One region of the Pseudoalteromonas sp. T1lg65 genome, then DNA from elsewhere that is predicted to be linked to it. Evidence: predicted binding sites of a transcription regulator. Region 1 holds the regulator's gene; each other region holds the start of a gene.
What was found. The regulator FliA, encoded in region 1, starts transcription of late flagellar genes. The targets are predictions, from matches to a motif close to CTAAAGNTNNNNNNNNNNNNGCCGATA.
Positions count from the first base shown of each region.

Region 2: the regulator FliA is predicted to act here: its motif matches at 2,774-2,800, upstream of ACSLBF_RS13735 (flagellin N-terminal helical domain-containing protein).
Region 3: the regulator FliA is predicted to act here: its motif matches at 2,265-2,291, upstream of pomA (flagellar motor protein PomA).
Region 4: the regulator FliA is predicted to act here: its motif matches at 1,897-1,923, upstream of ACSLBF_RS15830 (DUF5610 domain-containing protein).

Region 1 covers NZ_CP196837.1:1,362,328-1,366,993, reverse strand. The annotation lists gene ACSLBF_RS05825 (chemotaxis protein CheA) at 1-1,305, opposite strand, end outside; gene ACSLBF_RS05820 (protein phosphatase CheZ) at 1,321-2,094, opposite strand; gene cheY (chemotaxis response regulator CheY) at 2,116-2,499, opposite strand; gene ACSLBF_RS05810 (RNA polymerase sigma factor FliA) at 2,541-3,275, opposite strand; gene ACSLBF_RS05805 (MinD/ParA family protein) at 3,278-4,138, opposite strand; gene flhF (flagellar biosynthesis protein FlhF) at 4,131-4,666, opposite strand, start outside.
Region 2 covers NZ_CP196837.1:3,096,531-3,101,196, reverse strand. The annotation lists gene ACSLBF_RS13745 (LysR family transcriptional regulator) at 1-198, shown strand, start outside; gene ACSLBF_RS13740 (flagellin N-terminal helical domain-containing protein) at 329-1,294, opposite strand; gene ACSLBF_RS13735 (flagellin N-terminal helical domain-containing protein) at 1,747-2,733, opposite strand; gene ACSLBF_RS13730 (serine hydrolase) at 3,064-4,666, opposite strand, start outside.
Region 3 covers NZ_CP196837.1:2,928,921-2,933,586, reverse strand. The annotation lists gene dxs (1-deoxy-D-xylulose-5-phosphate synthase) at 1-825, opposite strand, end outside; gene ispA ((2E,6E)-farnesyl diphosphate synthase) at 980-1,876, opposite strand; gene xseB (exodeoxyribonuclease VII small subunit) at 1,876-2,115, opposite strand; gene pomA (flagellar motor protein PomA) at 2,343-3,110, shown strand; gene ACSLBF_RS12895 (flagellar motor protein MotB) at 3,113-4,057, shown strand; gene ACSLBF_RS12890 (aromatic amino acid transport family protein) at 4,125-4,666, opposite strand, start outside.
Region 4 covers NZ_CP196837.1:3,567,567-3,572,232, forward strand. The annotation lists gene murI (glutamate racemase) at 1-678, opposite strand, end outside; gene ACSLBF_RS15830 (DUF5610 domain-containing protein) at 746-1,867, opposite strand; gene trmA (tRNA (uridine(54)-C5)-methyltransferase TrmA) at 2,025-3,119, shown strand; gene ACSLBF_RS15840 (DUF523 domain-containing protein) at 3,143-3,601, opposite strand; gene ACSLBF_RS15845 (thiol:disulfide interchange protein DsbA/DsbL) at 3,649-4,278, opposite strand; gene ACSLBF_RS15850 (thiol:disulfide interchange protein DsbA/DsbL) at 4,296-4,666, opposite strand, start outside.

The sequences.
Region 1 (4,666 bases):
AGCCAAGTCTCGTACAACCCTAGGGAAACGGCCAAAAACTTTCTTGATTGGCTGCATCCGGGTTTTCATCACTGCACCTTGCAGATCTGCAGTCACCACATCGAGATTAGAAATGGCTTTACCCATATCTTCACTGTTCGAATTATTGGCCAAGCTGACCAATCGGTTTCTGACCAGTACCAACTCACCAACCATGTTCATGATTTCATCTAGCCGCTTAGTATCAACACGCACTGTCGTCTCAGCTTGAGCTGCTGGTTTTTTGGGTGCTTGAGCTGCGGCTTTGGCCGGTTCTACTTTTGCAGCTGGAGCTTCGACCTTTTCCACAGGTTTTGCGGCTGTCGTTGCTTTTGGCGCAGGCTTTGGTGCCTCTGGCGGCGTAGCTTGTGTTGGTTTTACGTCGCTTCCTGCTGGTGTTTGAACAGGTTTTGGCGCCTCACCTTTGCCATGTAGTTCGTCAAGTAAGGCTTCAAATTCATCATCTGTGATTTCTTCGTCATCCGCAGACGCTGGAACTGCAGGTTTGGTAGTTGGTTTTTCTGCTCCGTCACCATTATTCACTGGTGTACTTGGCGCACCACCAAACTGGCCAACGCCGTGCAACTCGTCTAACAAATTATCGAATTCATCGTCAGTGATGTCTCCACCACTGCCACCTGAGCTACTTGTCGCTGACTCAGTCGATGCGGGTGTTGCTGGGCCCTTACCTGAACCATGCAACTCATCTAATAAGCTTTCAAATTCTTCTTCGGTAATTTCATCGATATTAGAGTCTGAACTAGCACCTGAGCTTTCATCGACATCGATGAAATCACTATCGAAAAACACATCATCCGAAGATGGCTCGACCTCTGATGGCGTTTGTGTGGTTTCCGGCTCAATTTCTTCTGGAGTCGCAGTAGCTTCGTCTTGAGATTGAGGCTGGCTCAGTTTGTGCAATGTGTCGAGAAGTACAGGATCTGCAGGTTCTGGCTGCTCGCGGCTTTGAATGCAGCTAAACATCTCGTTGATTGTATCCAGAGACTGTAAAATGACGTCCATTAATTCAGGCGTCACAGATCGTTGGCCCTGACGTAAAACGTCGAACACGTTTTCAGCACCATGACAAGCATCAACCAACTCTGTCATGCTCAGAAATCCAGCGCCACCTTTCACTGTGTGAAAACCTCTGAATATTGCATTCAATAGGTCTTTGTCTTCAGGGTTGTTTTCTAGTTCGACTAGCTGTTCGGACAACTGCTCCAAAATCTCGCCAGCTTCAACCAGAAAGTCTTGTAAGATATCTTCATCGACTTCAAAGCTCATACTCACACTCTCCTACTAGAAGCCCAAACTAGAAAGCAGGTCATCGACTTCGTCTTGTCCAGAAACCACATCATCTCTCGATTCTGCGTCTATGATTGGACCCTCGGGTCCTGATAATTCATCAGTTGCAGCTTCTGACTTGACTGCTTTATTCTCATTATTATTTGCTTTACTTTGTTCAACCCCTGTGGAGCCAAACACAGTCAACATGTGAATTAAGCTATCTTCAACTTCTCTTACAAGTTCAATAACTCGGCGAATCACTTGTCCCGTCAAATCTTGATAATCTTGCGCCATCAATACGTTGGTCATCAGAGATTGCAGCTCGTCAGTACGCGTTTTTGAAGATTGCATGAAACTATCTAAGTCGTGGCAAAGCGATTTAAATTCACCTAACTGTATGTCCCGACTCATCAACCGATCCCAAGTGGGTTTAATCCCCTCCAGCTCCTCGGCCAAATTTTGTGCTAGAGGTAAACTCGCTTCAACCGCGTCCATGGTTTTGTTCGCTGCATTTTCTGTCATTTCCATGACGTAGTTGAGGCGTTGTTTCGCATCGGGAATAGCATCAGTGGTAAGGTCGGCTAAGCGGGTATCTAACTCAAAGTTTTTCAACGACTCGTGAAGTTGACGAGTAAGCTTACCGACCTCTGCGAAAAGTTCAGACTGCTCTTTGTTCGCAGCTTCCATAACAAGCTGATCAGCTTTTTCCTGTTCACCTTGTTCTAGGTATTCTACCAACAACTTTGCCTGCTCGAGCGTGATCTGAGGCGCAGCAATTACCGACATAAGCCGTCTCCCTCTTAACTGTTAGCCTAATCTCTCGAATACTTTTTCAAGTTTGGTTTTCAATGTACCCGCAGTAAAAGGCTTCACTATATAGCCGTTAACACCCGCTTGAGCAGCTGCTACGATTTGTTCTTTTTTTGCTTCTGCCGTAACCATTAGAACAGGAATATGCTTTAATTTCTCATCTGCGCGAATTGCTCTCAACAGATCAATACCTTGCATGCCCGGCATGTTCCAATCTGTTACTACAAAGTCAAACTCCTGATTCTGTAGCATAGGAAGTGCTGTACTACCATCATCAGCTTCTTGAACATTGGTAAAGCCTAAATCTCTCAGCAGGTTTTTGATTATTCTTCTCATAGTAGAGAAATCATCAACCACGAGAATTTTCATGTTCTTATCCAAAACTTCCTCCAGTGAGGTTCGAACCTATCTAATTATTAACTTTAATTTATCCAGTCATTGATTTTGGCTCTGAGCCTAATCATTGCCTGACCATGAATCTGACTAACTCGAGATTCGCTCACATCCAAAATGGCGCCAATCTCTTTCAAGTTCATCTCGTCGTTGTAATAAAGTGACAGTACCAGTGCATCTCTTTCAGGTAATGACTGTATAGCCTCGAGCAACGACTCGTTAAAACGTTCATTTTTAACGTTATTAAACGGTTTGTCTAGCGCAAAATCGCTGTTCGCTGGAGTGATGACGTCTTCATCGACCCCGAGGTCCTCAATGCCAATCACCTTACTAGCATTTACATCATGTAAAATATGATGGTACTCATCGACTGTAATATCAAGTTTTTCAGCGATTTCAGTATCTTTTGGCTCTCTTCCAAGGTTTGATTCTAACTCTGAAATCGCCTCAGCAACCATTCTGCTATTTTTGTGTACTGAACGAGGAGCCCAATCACCTCTGCGGATTTCATCAAGCATCGCGCCTCGAATTCGAATACCCGCAAAAGTCTCAAAACTAGCCCCTTTGCTCGCATCAAAATTTTTCGCAGCCTCTAAAAGACCGATCATGCCGGATTGTATAAGATCATCGAGTTGGACATTGGCGGGCAGTCGAGCGATAAGGTGACAGGCCACTTTTTTAACTAAAGAGGCATGACTCTCGACCACTTTGTTCAAGTGGTTTTTTGTTTGATATCCTGCCGCCTTATTAACCGGTGATGTCATAATTACCCATTCACTAGCTGTTCAATAAAAAATTCCAAGTGCCCAGAAGGTTGGTTTGGTATCGGCCACTTAACGGCCTTGCTTGCTAGCCCTTTTATTGCAACTGCAGCCGGAGAGCTAGGAAAAAGATCAACAACTGCTCGTTGTCGACGAGACGACTTCCGCATATTTTCATCGAAAGGTATGGTAGCAACCAATTCTAAGGCAACATCCAAAAACCTATCAGTAACTTTGGAAAGTTTGGCAAATAACTCTTGTCCTTCACGCAGACTACGTACCATGTTTGCTACGATTTTAAAGCGATAAACGCCATGCTCTCTACTTAATACTTTAATTAAGGCGTACGCATCTGTAATAGAAGTAGGTTCATCACATACCACTACCATGACATCTTGAGCAGCGCGGGAAAAACTCAATACCATGTCTGAAATACCCGCAGCGGTGTCCACAATTAATACGTCAAATTGTGTATTAAGTTCACTGAAGGCTCTGATCAAACCTGCGTGCTCAGCGGGAGTGAGCTCAACCATGTTTTGTGAGCCGGATGTGGCTGGAACGATTTTAATGCCTGCAGGACCCTCGACCAAAATCTCTTCTAATTCACATTCACCAGAGAGTACATGCGAGAGGTTTCTTTCGACTCTTAGGCCAAGCATTACATCGCAATTGGCTAAGCCTAAATCGGCATCTAGTACCAATACTCTGTGGCCTAGCTGCCCCATCGCAATCGCCGTATTGAGAGAGACATTGGTCTTACCGACTCCGCCTTTGCCTCCGGTTACTGCAATAACCTTTACACCTTGGTTGCTATTTTGACTCATTCTACGCAGGCCACTTGCTTGATCTAAAACTGTGTTAATCATACATTCCTACTGACCCGGACGCTACAGGTACACGTCGCGAGTGTTGTGCTTTTATTCTTTTTAAATACAATTGCTCAGCCTTTTTCACTAGTTTCTGAGCATTTGCTACGCGAATGTCTTCTGGCACCCGCTGACCGTTGGTAAGATACCCTATTGGCAAGCGATTTTGAATCGCTATACTGATTATCTCACCTAAACTTAGACTTTCATCAAGTTTTGTGAAAATACAGCCGCTTAAATTCACTTTCTTAAAATGTCTTACGGTTTCTTGTAAAACATTTATCTGTGCCGTTGCACTCAACACTAGATAGCTGCGAATATCAACTCGGGCACTACGCATAAGTGTATTTAACTGTTCAGTTAAGCGCAAATCTCTCTGACTCATTCCTGCTGTATCTATTAATACTAGACGCTTATTTCGTAAATGATACAACACTTCCGCAAGTTCATTCGCATCTTTAACTTGCTTAACTGGACAGCCAATAATTCGGCCATAAGTGGCCAGCTGCTCATAGGCACCAATTCTAT
Region 2 (4,666 bases), 1.7 Mb from region 1:
GGAATTATTAACGCGAGCAGTGATAGTGAAGAAATAACAGCGGCGATCTCAAACAATCAATTGCAACCGATTATGGAAGATTACTGGGTTAAAGGTGTGGGTGTATACGCGTATTATCATAACGTTAGGCATCCTCAGCCTAAGGTGAAAGCGTTTCTGGACTTCTTTTTAGCAAAGCAACTTCAATGGAAGCTGTAACTGAATCACGTCAGGCTTTAGAGTGTGTTGATATAGCGAAGGTATGTCTCGTGCCAAAATAGGTTGCCAAGATAAATGGGGTATGGTTTGGCAACCTATGAATGGGTAAAGCGGAGTTATTTCAAAGGTATTAACCTAACAAGCTCAATGCAGCCTGAGGGCGCTGATTCGCTTGGCTCAGAATTGACTGACTGGCCTGCTGTAAAATTTGCGCTTTGGTTAATTTTGCAGTTTCTTGAGCAAAGTCAGTATCTTTGATACGTGATTTAGCCGCTGATAAGTTTTCAGAAATATTCGATTGGTTACGAATAGTAGACTGAAAACGGTTTTGTACTGCACCCAGCTCAGCACGCTTTTTATCAACAACGGCTATTAAACCATCCATCGCGGCCATCATCTGTTGTGCGTTAGCTTGTGAAGACAGAGAAATTTCATTAGTTCCTGAATGCACTAACTTACTATAACCGTATCCACCCGCAGCACCTCCACCAGATACATTTGATATACCTGTTAAATCTTCAGAGAGCTTTTTGCCTGAAATACCAGTAGCAATAGCTGCTAAGCCAGTAAAAGTGAAGCCACCGTTGGCTGTTAACGAGTTACCTTTTACATCTCTCATGCTAAAAGAGATGGTTTGCACCGCATCAGCACCTACTTGAAAGCTGGCATCGTAACTGCCGTCCAATAGGTTCTGACCGCCAAATGTGGTGTCTTTAGCGATACGGTTTATTTCTTCTTTTAGCTGTACAGCCTCTTCTTGTAGAGAAAGCCTATCAGCATCAGTGTTAGAACCGTTCGCAGCTTGCTGAGCAAGGGTTCGCATGCGTTGCAACATTGACGTCACTTCGTCCATCGCTCCTTCCGCAGTTTGTGCCAGCGATAAACCGTCGTTGGCGTTACGGTTACCTTGGTTTAAGCCTTGGATTTGTGAGTCTAAGCGATTTGAAATTTGTAAACCTGCTGCATCATCAGCAGCACTGTTAATACGAAAACCAGACGAAAGTCTTTTAAATGACGTATCGAGTGTATTGCCTGAGTTCATCAATTGTCTTTGCGCATTCAAAGAGCTGACGTTGGTATTTACATATAAAGCCATTGGGTTTATCTCCATATAAAAATTCTAGTGCGATCCTAATATCGGTACTTTTGCTGCTATCTTTAGTAAATCATTGAAATTAATTAAATATTTCTGTTTTTAGATTTTTTCGTGGTGTAATATTCTTAATGGGGTGTTGGGACAAAAGGTTTCGTTACTTCTTCCTTTAATTGTATGTTTTATATGGGTTTTATGTTATTTCTCGTTCTGTTTTTCTTGTTTTAAAATTCAGTTATATACATTTATGTATCATTTTTAGGTAAATTTTACTTTAACAGTATTTTGTTTTTGTGAATTATCCAAATTGAAAGTTTTGATGTATTCAACAAAAAAAATATTGCCGTGGGGTTTGCACGACAAATAGGTTTAGTTCAAAAATGCAAAATGGGTTGCCAATAGACAGCAAGTTATCAGGCAACCCATAATTGGATAAAGGGAGCAAAGTTAGTTTATTAACCAAGCAAGCTTAAGGCTGCTTGTGGACGCTGATTTGCCTGACTCAAAATTGACTGACTTGCTTGCTGTAAAATTTGCGCCTTGGTTAACTTCGCGGTCTCTTGAGCAAAGTCAGTATCTTTGATGCGTGACTTCGCCGCTGATAGGTTTTCAGAAATATTCGACTGGTTACGGATCGTAGACTGAAAACGGTTTTGCACTGCACCTAGCTCCGCACGCTTTTTATCAACAACAGAAATAAGTCCATCGATCGCTGCGAATACGGTTTGGGCATGTTTTTGACTGGAAAGGGAAATATCACCAGTTACCGGGTTCATCGCGCCAAACATGACGTCATAACCGTAGAAAGCAGTGCCAGAACCATCGGTTGAGAGTCCTGTTACTTTTGTTAACCCTACCGTTTCCTCGCCAAGCGCTCTTCCTGTAATGGTCGAAGCTATCATCGCAATACCTGAAAAAGTGAAGCCACCATTCGCGGTCAAGGTATTTCCCTTCACATCTTTCATAGTAAAGGAAATAGTCTGAACTGCATCGGCTCCGACCTGAAAACTGGCATCATACGTACCGTCTAATAAGTTTTGACCACCAAATGTGGTGTCTTTGGCAATACGGTTGATTTCTTCTTTCAGTTGGATTGCTTCTTCTTGCAGCGCGAGTCTATCTGCGCCCGTGTTTGAGCCATTAGCAGCCTGCTGCGCAAGCGTTCTCATGCGCTGTAACATTGACGTGATTTCGTCCATCGCGCCTTCAGCGGTTTGTGCAAGTGATAAGCCGTCATTAGCGTTACGGTTACCTTGGTTTAAACCTTGAATTTGTGAGTCTAAGCGGTTTGATATTTGTAAACCGGCCGCGTCATCCGCAGCACTATTAATACGAAAACCTGAAGAAAGACGTTTAAATGATGTATCTAGCGTGTTACCTGAATTTAAAAGCTGTCTTTGTGCATTCAAAGAACTGACGTTGGTATTAACGTATAAGGCCACAGAATAATCTCCGAAAAGGTTTAATTACATTTGATCCTGTTATCGGTACTTTTGTGGGGTGCTTTAGGCTTATTGTTGAAGTTAATTAAATATTCCTGTTTTTGTTGGTGGTTTGTTTGAATTATTTATTTTCTGCTTGTTATTTTTTGGAATTGAAATTTGGTTTGTTTGTATAGTGTTGAATTGGTTTTGTTTGTAAGTTTTTGTATTTAAGAGTTTTTTTAATTGAGGTTGCCTAAATTGCACGGTTTAATTTCTCACCAGCAATTAAACCGTGTTTTTATATTTTTTAAATAGCGGTGTTTATCACACCGCATTGTTCATTATTATTTATTTTGTATTGGCTAGCTGTAGTGCTAATTGCTGAATAATCACAAAAGCTTCATAGTGTGGGTCATGATTGTCATCACCATTACTCAGCAGGATCACGCCATTTTTGGTTTTGGTGTCACCAATCATTTGTGATATCACACCGGGATCTGAGCCATCATGGTGGATTAAGCTTCCATCTAGCTCCCAAAAATAGCCAATATCTCTACTGGGAACTGGCACTTCAGTTTGCGGACTTAACATGTCTGACACTGCGGCTTTTGAAAGCAATTGGTGCCCACCGAGTTTGCCTTCATTCATACTGGCGATTAGATATTTTGCAAGATCGTTAACGGTTGAAATTGCTGAGCCATCTGGATAGGTAATCGCACCATAATCAGGCATAGCAAGCAGCTGCTCATCATCAGGTGAATAAACAAAGCGAGTGGCAACATTATCCGCTGTTTTACCCACACCCCAGTAACTGTTTTGCATCGCTAGCGGTGCAAAAATATAGTCATCTACCAAGGTTGTGAACGGTTTTTGTGCCTTTATTTCTAATGCATATGCCGCGAGTGCTGTAGCGATATTAGAATAAACGTATATTTCACCGGTTTCATAGTCGTACTGACTGGTAAAATTGATCTCCTGATAGTTGCGTCCAGATTCGCTTAAGTAATCCCGCAAATATGTCCCAAGATCTGGGTTGATTTGTTCGTCACACAAATTAGAGCCAAGCAGGGCATCATTCATATTCTGTTGTGTCTCGTGCAGATAATAAGAGCAAGTGTAGGCGGGGCTTGCGTCTACGATGCCACTGGTATGCGTAACTAGGTGAGCAAAGGTGATAGGCGTGTCTTGTGCTGAAATGGCTTTCAAAGTAAATGGCAAAATTGGTGCGATTGGCTCATCCAAATTAATCAGTTTATCTTCAACCGCATGAGCCAGTGTTGCACCGACCATGGTTTTACTAACCGACGCAAGATAAAACGGTGTATTCGCCGTAACCGGAGTGTTTTTCTCATCTGCTGAACCAAATCCATTGCTGTACTTCAGTTTTCCATTTTGGATAACTGCAACAGCTAAACCGGGAAGCCCACTTTGTGCCATTAAGTCATTAACCTGATGTTCAAATGTCACGATATCGATAGATGGATAAGTTTGTTTGCCTAGCTGTTTTAGCGCGTAATCGTAGGTCGCAAAGCGCTGCAAATCAGTTTCTAAACTGGTATAGGCTGGGATCACTACGTCAGGTTGAAAACCGACTTTTTCAAAGGCTTCACCTTGGGCATTGCGATACACTTCATTTGATAGCCCAATTTCCCAACCGTTGGGGAGTCTAAAACTGAGGATATCAGAGAAAGCACCAGAGGTTTCTTCTCCGACTTGCGTAACGTGCGGTAACTGTTTCATTGCCATGGCAAACACTTCGGCTGCACTGACTGTGATTTGGCTCGTTAATAGGTAAACTGGTTTCGTGTATGCATTTGCATTGGCTGGTAATTTATGTTGTTGCGCTATGCTTTTTCCCGATTTACTAACGGCTTGTTTTTGGAACGCGATGATCTCTTTAGCGTTGAAGTGGTTCGCAATTGCCATTGAAATGACGTCATCACCACCTAAA
Region 3 (4,666 bases), 1.6 Mb from region 1:
CGGGCCTTTCAGGTTTCGCATGTTTCTGAGTGTGTCAACCAATGCATCAACATCGTGACCATCAATAGGACCAATATAATTAAAGCCCAGCTCCTCAAAAAATGTCCCAGGAATGATCATGCCTTTTAAGTGCTCTTCCATTCGGCCTGCCAGTTCTTTGACCGGAGGAACACCTGACAATAACTTTTTACTGCCTTCGCGAATGTTGGTGTAGAAACTGCCTGATAAGATTTTTGCGAAATGGGTGTTGAGTGCACCGACATTCTCGGAAATGGACATTTCGTTATCGTTTAAAATCACCAGCATGTCAGATTTTATGTCACCTGCATGGTTCATCGCCTCAAATGCCATACCGGCAGTCATGGCTCCGTCGCCAATAACAGCCACGGTTTTTCTGCCCTTGGCTTCTTTCTCAGCAGCGATTGCCATAGCAAGTGCTGCTGAGATAGAGGTGCTAGAGTGTCCAACACTAAACGTGTCATATTCACTTTCACCACGGTAAGGAAATGGGTGTAAGCCATCTTTTTGGCGGATCGTGTGCATTTGGTCACGTCGGCCCGTGAGAATCTTATGAGGATAGGCTTGGTGTCCTACATCCCACACCAATCTGTCTTGCGGAGTATGGTAGACATAATGCAATGCTACGGTAAGTTCTACAGTACCTAGCCCAGATGCTAAATGGCCGCTACTTTGAGAGACTGAGTCTAACAAATATGCTCGCAGCTCATTACTTAAACTGCTTAACTTGCTTTGAGGCAGCTGCCTAAGCTGACTCGGATCGTCTATTAAGGCTAATAAGGGATACTTGCTACTATCAAGTTTCATGTTCTTTATCGAAGTCCTAAATGAGCAAGCCTATGCTCACTTCATGGTTATTTATTATTTACCAACTGCCCATCATATTATGTTCGTTGGCATATAAAAAGGGGTTCTCTGTAACTTTTCTATTCAACCAATGTAGTTGTATGTGTCAATTATACTAGTGGTCTCGGTCGATGATATATTTTGCCAAGTCGGCCAGTACCTGCGTATCCGCAGCGACCCTATCCAGTGCGTTAAGCGCGATTTGAATTAAATGCTCTGCTTTGGCTTGTGCTTGTGGTAATCCCAGTAAAGCTGGATAGGTCGATTTATTTTGGTCTATATCTGAGCCGCTTGGCTTACCCAATACTTCGGTACTACCTTCGATATCCAAAATATCGTCTCTAACTTGAAATGCAAGACCAACCGCATTGCCGTATTCAACGAGTGCTTGATACTCAGGCTCAGAAGGGTGTCTGCCTGCACTTAGCAATCCTAACTCTACCGAACATCGTAACAGCGCCCCGGTTTTTAAGCGATGAATACGCTCTAATTCAGTCAGTGAAATTTGCTGATCGGTAGCGTCCAGATCGAGTGCTTGACCACCTACCATCCCCTGCAATCCTGAAGCTTTGGCTAGGACATTAAGCATCTTCAATTGACTACCGATAGCTAGGCTATCTGATGGCTCACTGAGCAGTTCAAAGGCTAGGCTCTGCAAGGCGTCACCAGCCAAAATTGCGGTGGCTTCATCGTACATGATATGACAGGTCGGCTTGCCTCGACGCAATTCGTCATCATCCATGGCTGGAAGATCATCATGAACCAATGAATAGCTATGAATACATTCTATTGCTGCTGCACATGCATCCAAGTCTTGTTGGCTCGCACCAAATAACTCGCCGGTAGAATATACCAAAAATGGTCTCAGACGCTTACCACCGTTACTGATTGCGTATTGGGTCGCTGCCTTTATTTGATCGTCAGTATCTAGCTGTTGCTCGAAGTAGCGCGCGATAGTGTGTTCGACACGTTCTTTTGCCAAACCTAGCTTTTTAATTAACAGTGCTGTCATTATAACTCGTTATCAAAAGGTTGCAGGGTTGCTGCTTCACCTTCACCCATTAAAATCGAGACCTGTTGCTCAGCTTGTTGAAGCTTTTGGTGTGAGGCTTTCGCTAACTTAATGCCACGTTCGAATTGTTTCAGTGCTTGGTCGAGAGGCTGCGAGCCACTTTCCATTTCCGCGACTATTTGTTCAAGTTCTTGCATCGCTTCTTCGAAGCTTAAATTTTCAGGTTTTTTTACAGCCATCGCAGTGAGAACCAAGTTATGAGAAGTGGGGCAATTTTAGGGGGATTGAAGCTTAAGGTCAAAAAAACCAGTCACATTTTGACTAGAAAAAGTGGTATAGGTGTTAAGCAGCTTAAACTCGCAATTTAAGTACTTTTTAATATAATAATGTTAAGTTGTCGCTCGACTTGCCGATAACTCGAATAATAAGAACAATTTAACACTAATAACGCTCCCCTGGAGGAAATGTGGATTTAGCAACGGTAATAGGGATCCTAGGCGCAATAGGTCTAATTATCATGTCAATGGTGCTCAGTAGTGATGGTCAAGTAGCAATGTTCTACAACACGCCATCGGTCATCATTGTATTCGGTGGGTCTATATTCATCGTGTTATCACACTTTACACTCGGCCAATTTTTTGGAATTGGTAAAGTTACCGCAAAAGCGTTTATGTTCAAGCTGGAAACCCCCGAAGAACTGATTGAGAAAGCGGTAGAACTTGCAGACTCAGCGCGAAAAGGCGGTTTTCTGGCTTTGGAGGAGGCGGATATACCGAATCCCTTTATGCGTAAAGGCGTTGATATGTTGGTCGATGGCCATGACGCAGATGTGGTCAGGGCGACGTTGCAAAAAGATATTGCATTAACTTCTTCGCGTCATGAAGTTGGCGCTGGTTTATTTAAATCTTTGGGTGATATCGCACCTGCTATGGGGATGATAGGTACCCTAATTGGATTGGTTGCAATGCTCTCAAATATGGACGATCCCAAAGCGATTGGTCCAGCGATGGCAGTGGCACTTTTGACGACGTTGTATGGTGCTTTCCTTGCTAATGTCGTTGCTATTCCTGTGCAAACTAAGTTACTACTGAGAAAAGACGAAGAAGAGCGTAATCAGCGCTTAATTCTAGATGCCATTTTGGGTATTCAGGATGGACAAAATCCTAAGGTCATCGAAGGTATTCTGAAAAACTACCTACCAGAGTCGAAACGAGCTGTTGCTGCTGAGGAGTAGGTATGTCTGACGAAAAAGAATGCAAATGTCCACCACCTGGCTTGCCGGCTTGGATGGGAACATTTGCGGATTTGATGTCGCTACTGATGTGCTTTTTTGTTCTATTGCTGGCATTTTCTGAAATGGATGTGTTGAAGTTTAAACAAATAGCGGGCTCAATGAAGTTTGCGTTTGGTGTACAAAACAAAATAGAAGTAAAGGATATTCCCAAAGGAACCAGCGTGATTGCGATGGAGTTTACTCCGGGTAAACCCGAACCGACACCCATTGAAACGATCCAACAGCAGACCGTCGAAATGACCCAGCAAATGCTGGAGTTTCAGGCTGGTGATGAGTCCTCTGCTGGCGGTCGTCAAGAACAACGGGGTAATAAACGAGGTGGTGAATCCTCGAGTACCGCCCAGCAACAAGCTTCCACACAGGCTGTTGCAGCAGCCGAGCAGGAACAAGTAAACGAGCTAGTAAAGAAAATTGCTCAACAATTACAAAAGCAAATTATGGATGGCGCGATCGAATTAGAGTCATTAGGTCAGCAAATCATAATCCGCATTCAAGAAAATGGGGCATTTCCTTCAGGCAGTGCGTTTTTACAGCCAAAATTTAAGCCATTGATACAAGAAATAGCAGGGCTGCTCAAGGATGTGCCAGGTGAAATAACAGTCTCTGGGCATACCGATGATTTTCAGGTGACCAACGAGTTATATACCAATAACTGGGATTTATCTGCTACTCGGGCCGTTGCCGTAGCTTCGGAGATGCAAAAAGTCCCAGGCTTCGATAAAAACAGGATGGTGGTAGTCGGACATGCTGATACCCGCCCGTTGGTGCCTAATGAAAGCGATACAGATCGACGCCGAAATCGTCGTGTAGAAATATCAATCTTGCAAGGTAAAGCGAAAGAGTCCGACCCGATCGAGGTGAGTGGTGATGGTGAGCAACAGCCATAAAGCTACTAACTTGATAACTAAATATCGAAAAAGGAAGTAGTTAGACTACTTCCTTTTCTTTTGGAGCTTACCCTAAGCTTGGGATAAGCCCCATCATTTGCAGGATTTGTGATGTGATAATGATTACACCAAATAGCGCTGCGATCGTTAATCCGATATTGCCACCCTTAACCTGATAGCCTTGATTCTCGATTTGCTTACGTTGTTTTCTGACCATAGCAACAGGTAAAAAGATAGCCAATACCACCAGTGCAATGGCTGCATAACCGAGAGCCATAATAAACCCTTGAGGGAAGAATAGGGCAAACCCAAGCGGAGGCAAAAATGTGATTAATGCGGTCTTGATACGGCCACTGGTGTTGTCATTTTTCTTAAAAGCATCTGCAAAAAAATCGAACAAACCCAGACTCACGCCAAGAAAAGAAGTCGCTAATGCCAAATCGGCAAATAGGGTGATAAACAAATTCACATTTTCGTTATGCGCAATATTCGAAATACTGGCTACAAAACCTGGCAAGCCTTCGCTAGCCATTAAACTGCTTTGTCCCATGACACCTTGGCTGATGAGCTGCCAAAATACATAAATAACAAGTGGTAAGGCAGCACCAA
Region 4 (4,666 bases), 1.7 Mb from region 1:
ATCTGCTTTCATATTTTCATTTAGCAAATAACTCACTCTATTGGCTATTGCCTCACCAGAATCGATCAATCGGATCTTGGGATCGACACATCGCGAGATAAGTTCACTGAGAAGCGGAAAGTGAGTACATCCTAATATAAGTTGATCGGTCTCTTTTGGAATACCTAACCTTTCAATTTCATCACTAAGTGCCAAAGTATCAACCTCTCCGTACCAATATAACTGTTCAGCGAGTTTAACTAGCTCGGTAGAATGTAGAATAGTAACTTTGCAGTCTGCGGCGAATTCTTCGATGAGTTTTTTGGTGTAAGCGTTTTTTGAAGTAGCTGGTGTAGCCAACAAGGTAATGTGCTTTGTCTTTGAGCTGGCTGCAGCAGGCTTGATAGCAGGAACAACACCAACAACAGGAATATCTGTATGTTTTCTGGCTTCATCTAAGGCGTACGTGGAAGCGGTATTACAAGCAATGACTATTACGTCAACGGATGGTTCACAGCGTTTTTGCCACTGAACTAAACCTCGAATTCTGGCTTTGATCACTTCTTGTGGTTGCAGGCCATAGGGCAACAACGCGTTGTCCATTACATATCCATAAGTCGCATTAGGCAGCTTCTGACGTATATGAGATAACACGCTGGTTCCACCAATACCAGAATCAAAAACTAAAATGCGTGGCAAACTATCTTACTCCAAAGAAAAAGAGTGAGAAGTTTGCCACGTCTGGCACTTAAAAGAAACTTTGCTACTAGCTAAGTTTATCTGTGGTTGTCTTGTGTAGCTCACTTAGCTTGTCAAAGAAGCTGGTTGCATAATCTAAAAACTCAGATAACCGGGCCTGCCCTTCGTTCATCCAAGCCATCATGTCAGGCAGTTGAGAGTCAATGCCCAAAGATCCCGCTTGTTCATGCAAATCGGTTAAACGTTTGTCTAGTGGTGCAAACAACTTTTCGATTTCTTTCATTGGATTACTTTGCTGATACTGAGTGATGGCTGCGGATGTCTTACTTTGCCTCAGATCCATATTGAAATTCGTAATGTGTTCACTATCAAGCTTAAGTGATTTCGCTAATTCGAATGCGTTGTCATATTCTCCAGCAAAAAATGAATCGCTGACATCGCGAATGTCTTTCATCATCTCGTTTATTGCTTTTTGCTCGTCTGCATTCAGCTCTCCGTTGACACTAATCGAAAAGTTGACTTCATGTGTTTGATTAGTTGAATACGCGGCACCAAACTTGTCGCCTCGCTGCTGGGCACTGGCTGCTGAGGACTGTGCATAGGCATCTGAGAAAGAAATAGTGACTTCATCTCCCTCCGCGGTAGTAAACGAATACTCTGCTTTGTTAGACAGGCTGGCAAACTGCGCAGCACTTACGGCAAACGTTTTTGGCTGCTCGGGTTCGAATAGCTCTTTTTCAAAATCTTCAAGACCTTTAAAAATCCCCTCCCGTGACTTCTCGATGCCATCTTCTATTTCATCATTAAAAACGCCCATGCCTTTTAGTTCATCGGTAGCTTCATCGATCCCTTGCATAACCCCTTTACGGGCATCATCCAGCATTGAACGAAGCTCATCGCCTTTTTTCCCGTCTACCTTGGCTTTTTTTACGGCGCCTTGTACAAAGTCGAGTACATTCTTGACGATAGCTTCAAAATCAAACAGCGGTTTGTCTTTTTTCTCTTTCGCCGGTTTTTCGATACCGAGTGCTTCCGCCAGTTTGTCGTCAAGTAGCTTTGCAGCTAATTTTGATTTATCCCCTGCGTAGCTATCTGCACCGAGGTGTATATTTGGTCCTACCCCTTTGCTTTTTCCGGGTTTGTGTTGCATCGCCGGATTCAGCAATTGATGTAATTGCCCGATTTTCATGGTATGCCCTCCATATTTCATTGCCTTTATATCGGCATATAGTTTTAAAGCTAAAGCAAAATGTTTAAAAAACCAGCAAAACATAGCAACTAAACTGGACAAATTAGCAACGGCCCCTAAAATAGCGCGTCTTAATTTTCTCCTTGGTGATCCCAGCATGGCAGTGATAAAAATAGATGAGTCAACTTACGAACAACAGTTGGCAGAAAAAGCAAATCGTATTGAGACCCAGTTTGCTCGATTCGACGCGCCGAAACTTGAAATATATGAATCGGCTAAGCGTCACTACCGCCAGCGTTGTGAATTTAGGGTTTGGCATGAAGGGGAAGATCTTTTCCACATCATGTTTGACCAACAAAGCAAGGAAAAAATAAGAGTCGATCAATTTGATCCCGGCGCACCTTTGGTCAACGAAATGATGCAAGTGATGATGGATAAGTTAAGACACAACGACATCCTCCGCCGCAAGCTATTTCAAATAGACTATTTATCGACTCTAAGCGGCGAAATTCTCGTTAGTCTGTTATACCACAAACCTCTTTCAGAAGAATGGCAAGCTGAGTTGCTAAAGCTTAGAAAAGAGTTACAACAGACTTACAAAGTCGATTTCATTGGCAGAGCGCGTAAGCAAAAAATCGTGTTTGGTAGTGACTTTGTCACCGAAAAACTAACAGTAAACGGTAAAGAATATATTTACCAACAAGTCGAAAATAGTTTCACGCAGCCAAATGCGGAAGTAAATCAAAAAATGCTGGCATGGACACAAGACATCAGCCTATCACTGGAGAACGATTTGCTTGAGTTGTATTGTGGTAATGGTAACTTTTCCATCGCCCTTGCTGGGCACTTTGATAAAGTACTCGCAACGGAGATCTCTAAGTCATCGGTAAAATCTGCTCAGTTCAATATCGCAGCAAACCAAGTCAACAACTTAGATATTATTCGTATGTCGAGTGAAGAATTCACTCAAGCAATGCAAGGCCAACAGTTTTCTCGCTTAGATGGCATTGATCTAAATTCTTACAACTGCCAAACCATCTTAGTCGATCCGCCTCGCGCAGGCATGGATGAACTTACCTGTAAGCTGGTTAGTAACTATGACAATATCATCTACATCTCATGCAACCCCGACACACTGGAACGAGATTTGGAACTGCTGTCAAAAACACATAACCTCACAAGACTTGCGATATTTGATCAGTTCCCTTACACCCATCATGTAGAGTCTGGCGTTTATCTGACCCGGAAATAAGCCTCGACCTTACGTTGAACAGATTAGTCTGCTGTTGCCAACGCATTTGTAAGCGCTGGCAACTGTTCTTCACTAAATACCGAAATGCCATTATCAACCAAAAGTTTTGCCGTTATCCCCATTCCTGAGATTTTTCTACCCGAATGCACACCATCATAAATCCAGTTTCGTCCACAGGAAGGACTAGACTCTTTTAGTAAAGCAAATTGAATGTTATGCCGTCGACACAGTGAAAGTGCAACTTCAGCGCCGCGTTGAAACGCCTCGGTAAAGTCTTCACCAGATTGCGTTAAGACTTGTTTACCATGAATTTCTGCTGGAGGCCTGGGAGTCGGCAAACCACCCGACATTTCAGGGCAAAGAGACAACAACCAACCTTTACTTTGCCAGTATTGAATAACATGGTGCGTTAGCTGTTGTGAAGTACCATCATAACGAACCGGCTTACCGAGTAGGCAGCTAGAAACCAAAACTCTATACATAAAAAAACCCCGCCAATATGCGGGGTTCATAGTAACACAGTAAAATTTTACTTTTTCGCTAAGTAATTAATTAACGCTGCAATCTGTTCAGGTTTGGTGGTACCTGATTCACGAAGGTTAAGTTTGTACTTGCCATTAACGATAAATGTGGGAACACCAGTTAGTGCGCCCTTTTCTGACATGGTTTTTTGCATACGCTGCATTTTTGATGTCTTGGTGCGTACAGCAAAACTTTGCGCTAGTTTATCGAATTTAGCACCATCTACGCCTTGTGCAACGAAAATATCTTTGATATCAGCAAGCTCATTCACTGAAGCACGCTTGCCATGAATATGATTAAACACCGCAGCCACTAGTTTGTCTTTTTCCGGCAGCACCTCTGCAATTGCTAAACCCGTTGCTAAAGCACTTTGAACCTCAGGCTTGCGTGAGCCAATAAAATCAACATGGCTTTGTTTGAATTTAACTTCTTTATCAAGCTTTGGCTTTAACTCAACAAGTAAGCCTTCCATCGCATTACATGCAGGACAGAAGAAAGAGAAATACTCAGTAACCTGAGGTGATTTAGTACCACGTTCAGCTATTACATCATAATGCACACCTTCTTCAAATTGAGCCGCTTGTGCAAATACAGGCAGGATAAAAGCTAACGCTAACCCTTTAATAACTTTCAACATCTATGTTTACTCCAGATTTATTTTTTTAATAAGTACGCGACCAGCTCATTTAGTTCTTGCTGACTTTTTAATGAACGGATCTCAATTTTGTATTTGTCGTTGACAATAAAAGTTGGCACGCTGTTCAACCCGCCAGCGTCGGACATTCTTTGTTGCGCTTGCACCATTTCTGCTTCTGCGACGATAACTGGCATACTCGTCATCGCTTGATCAAACTTTTCTTTGGGAATGCCATTCAGTTCTAACAACCGCTTGACATCATCAATGTTGAGAAAACGTTCTCTTCTCTCATGAATGCTATGAAATAGCTGTTGTGCGATTTGCTCCCCTTTGCCCTCTTGCTTAGCGATGATATAGGCATAACTCAAATTGCTTTGAGTTTGCGCTG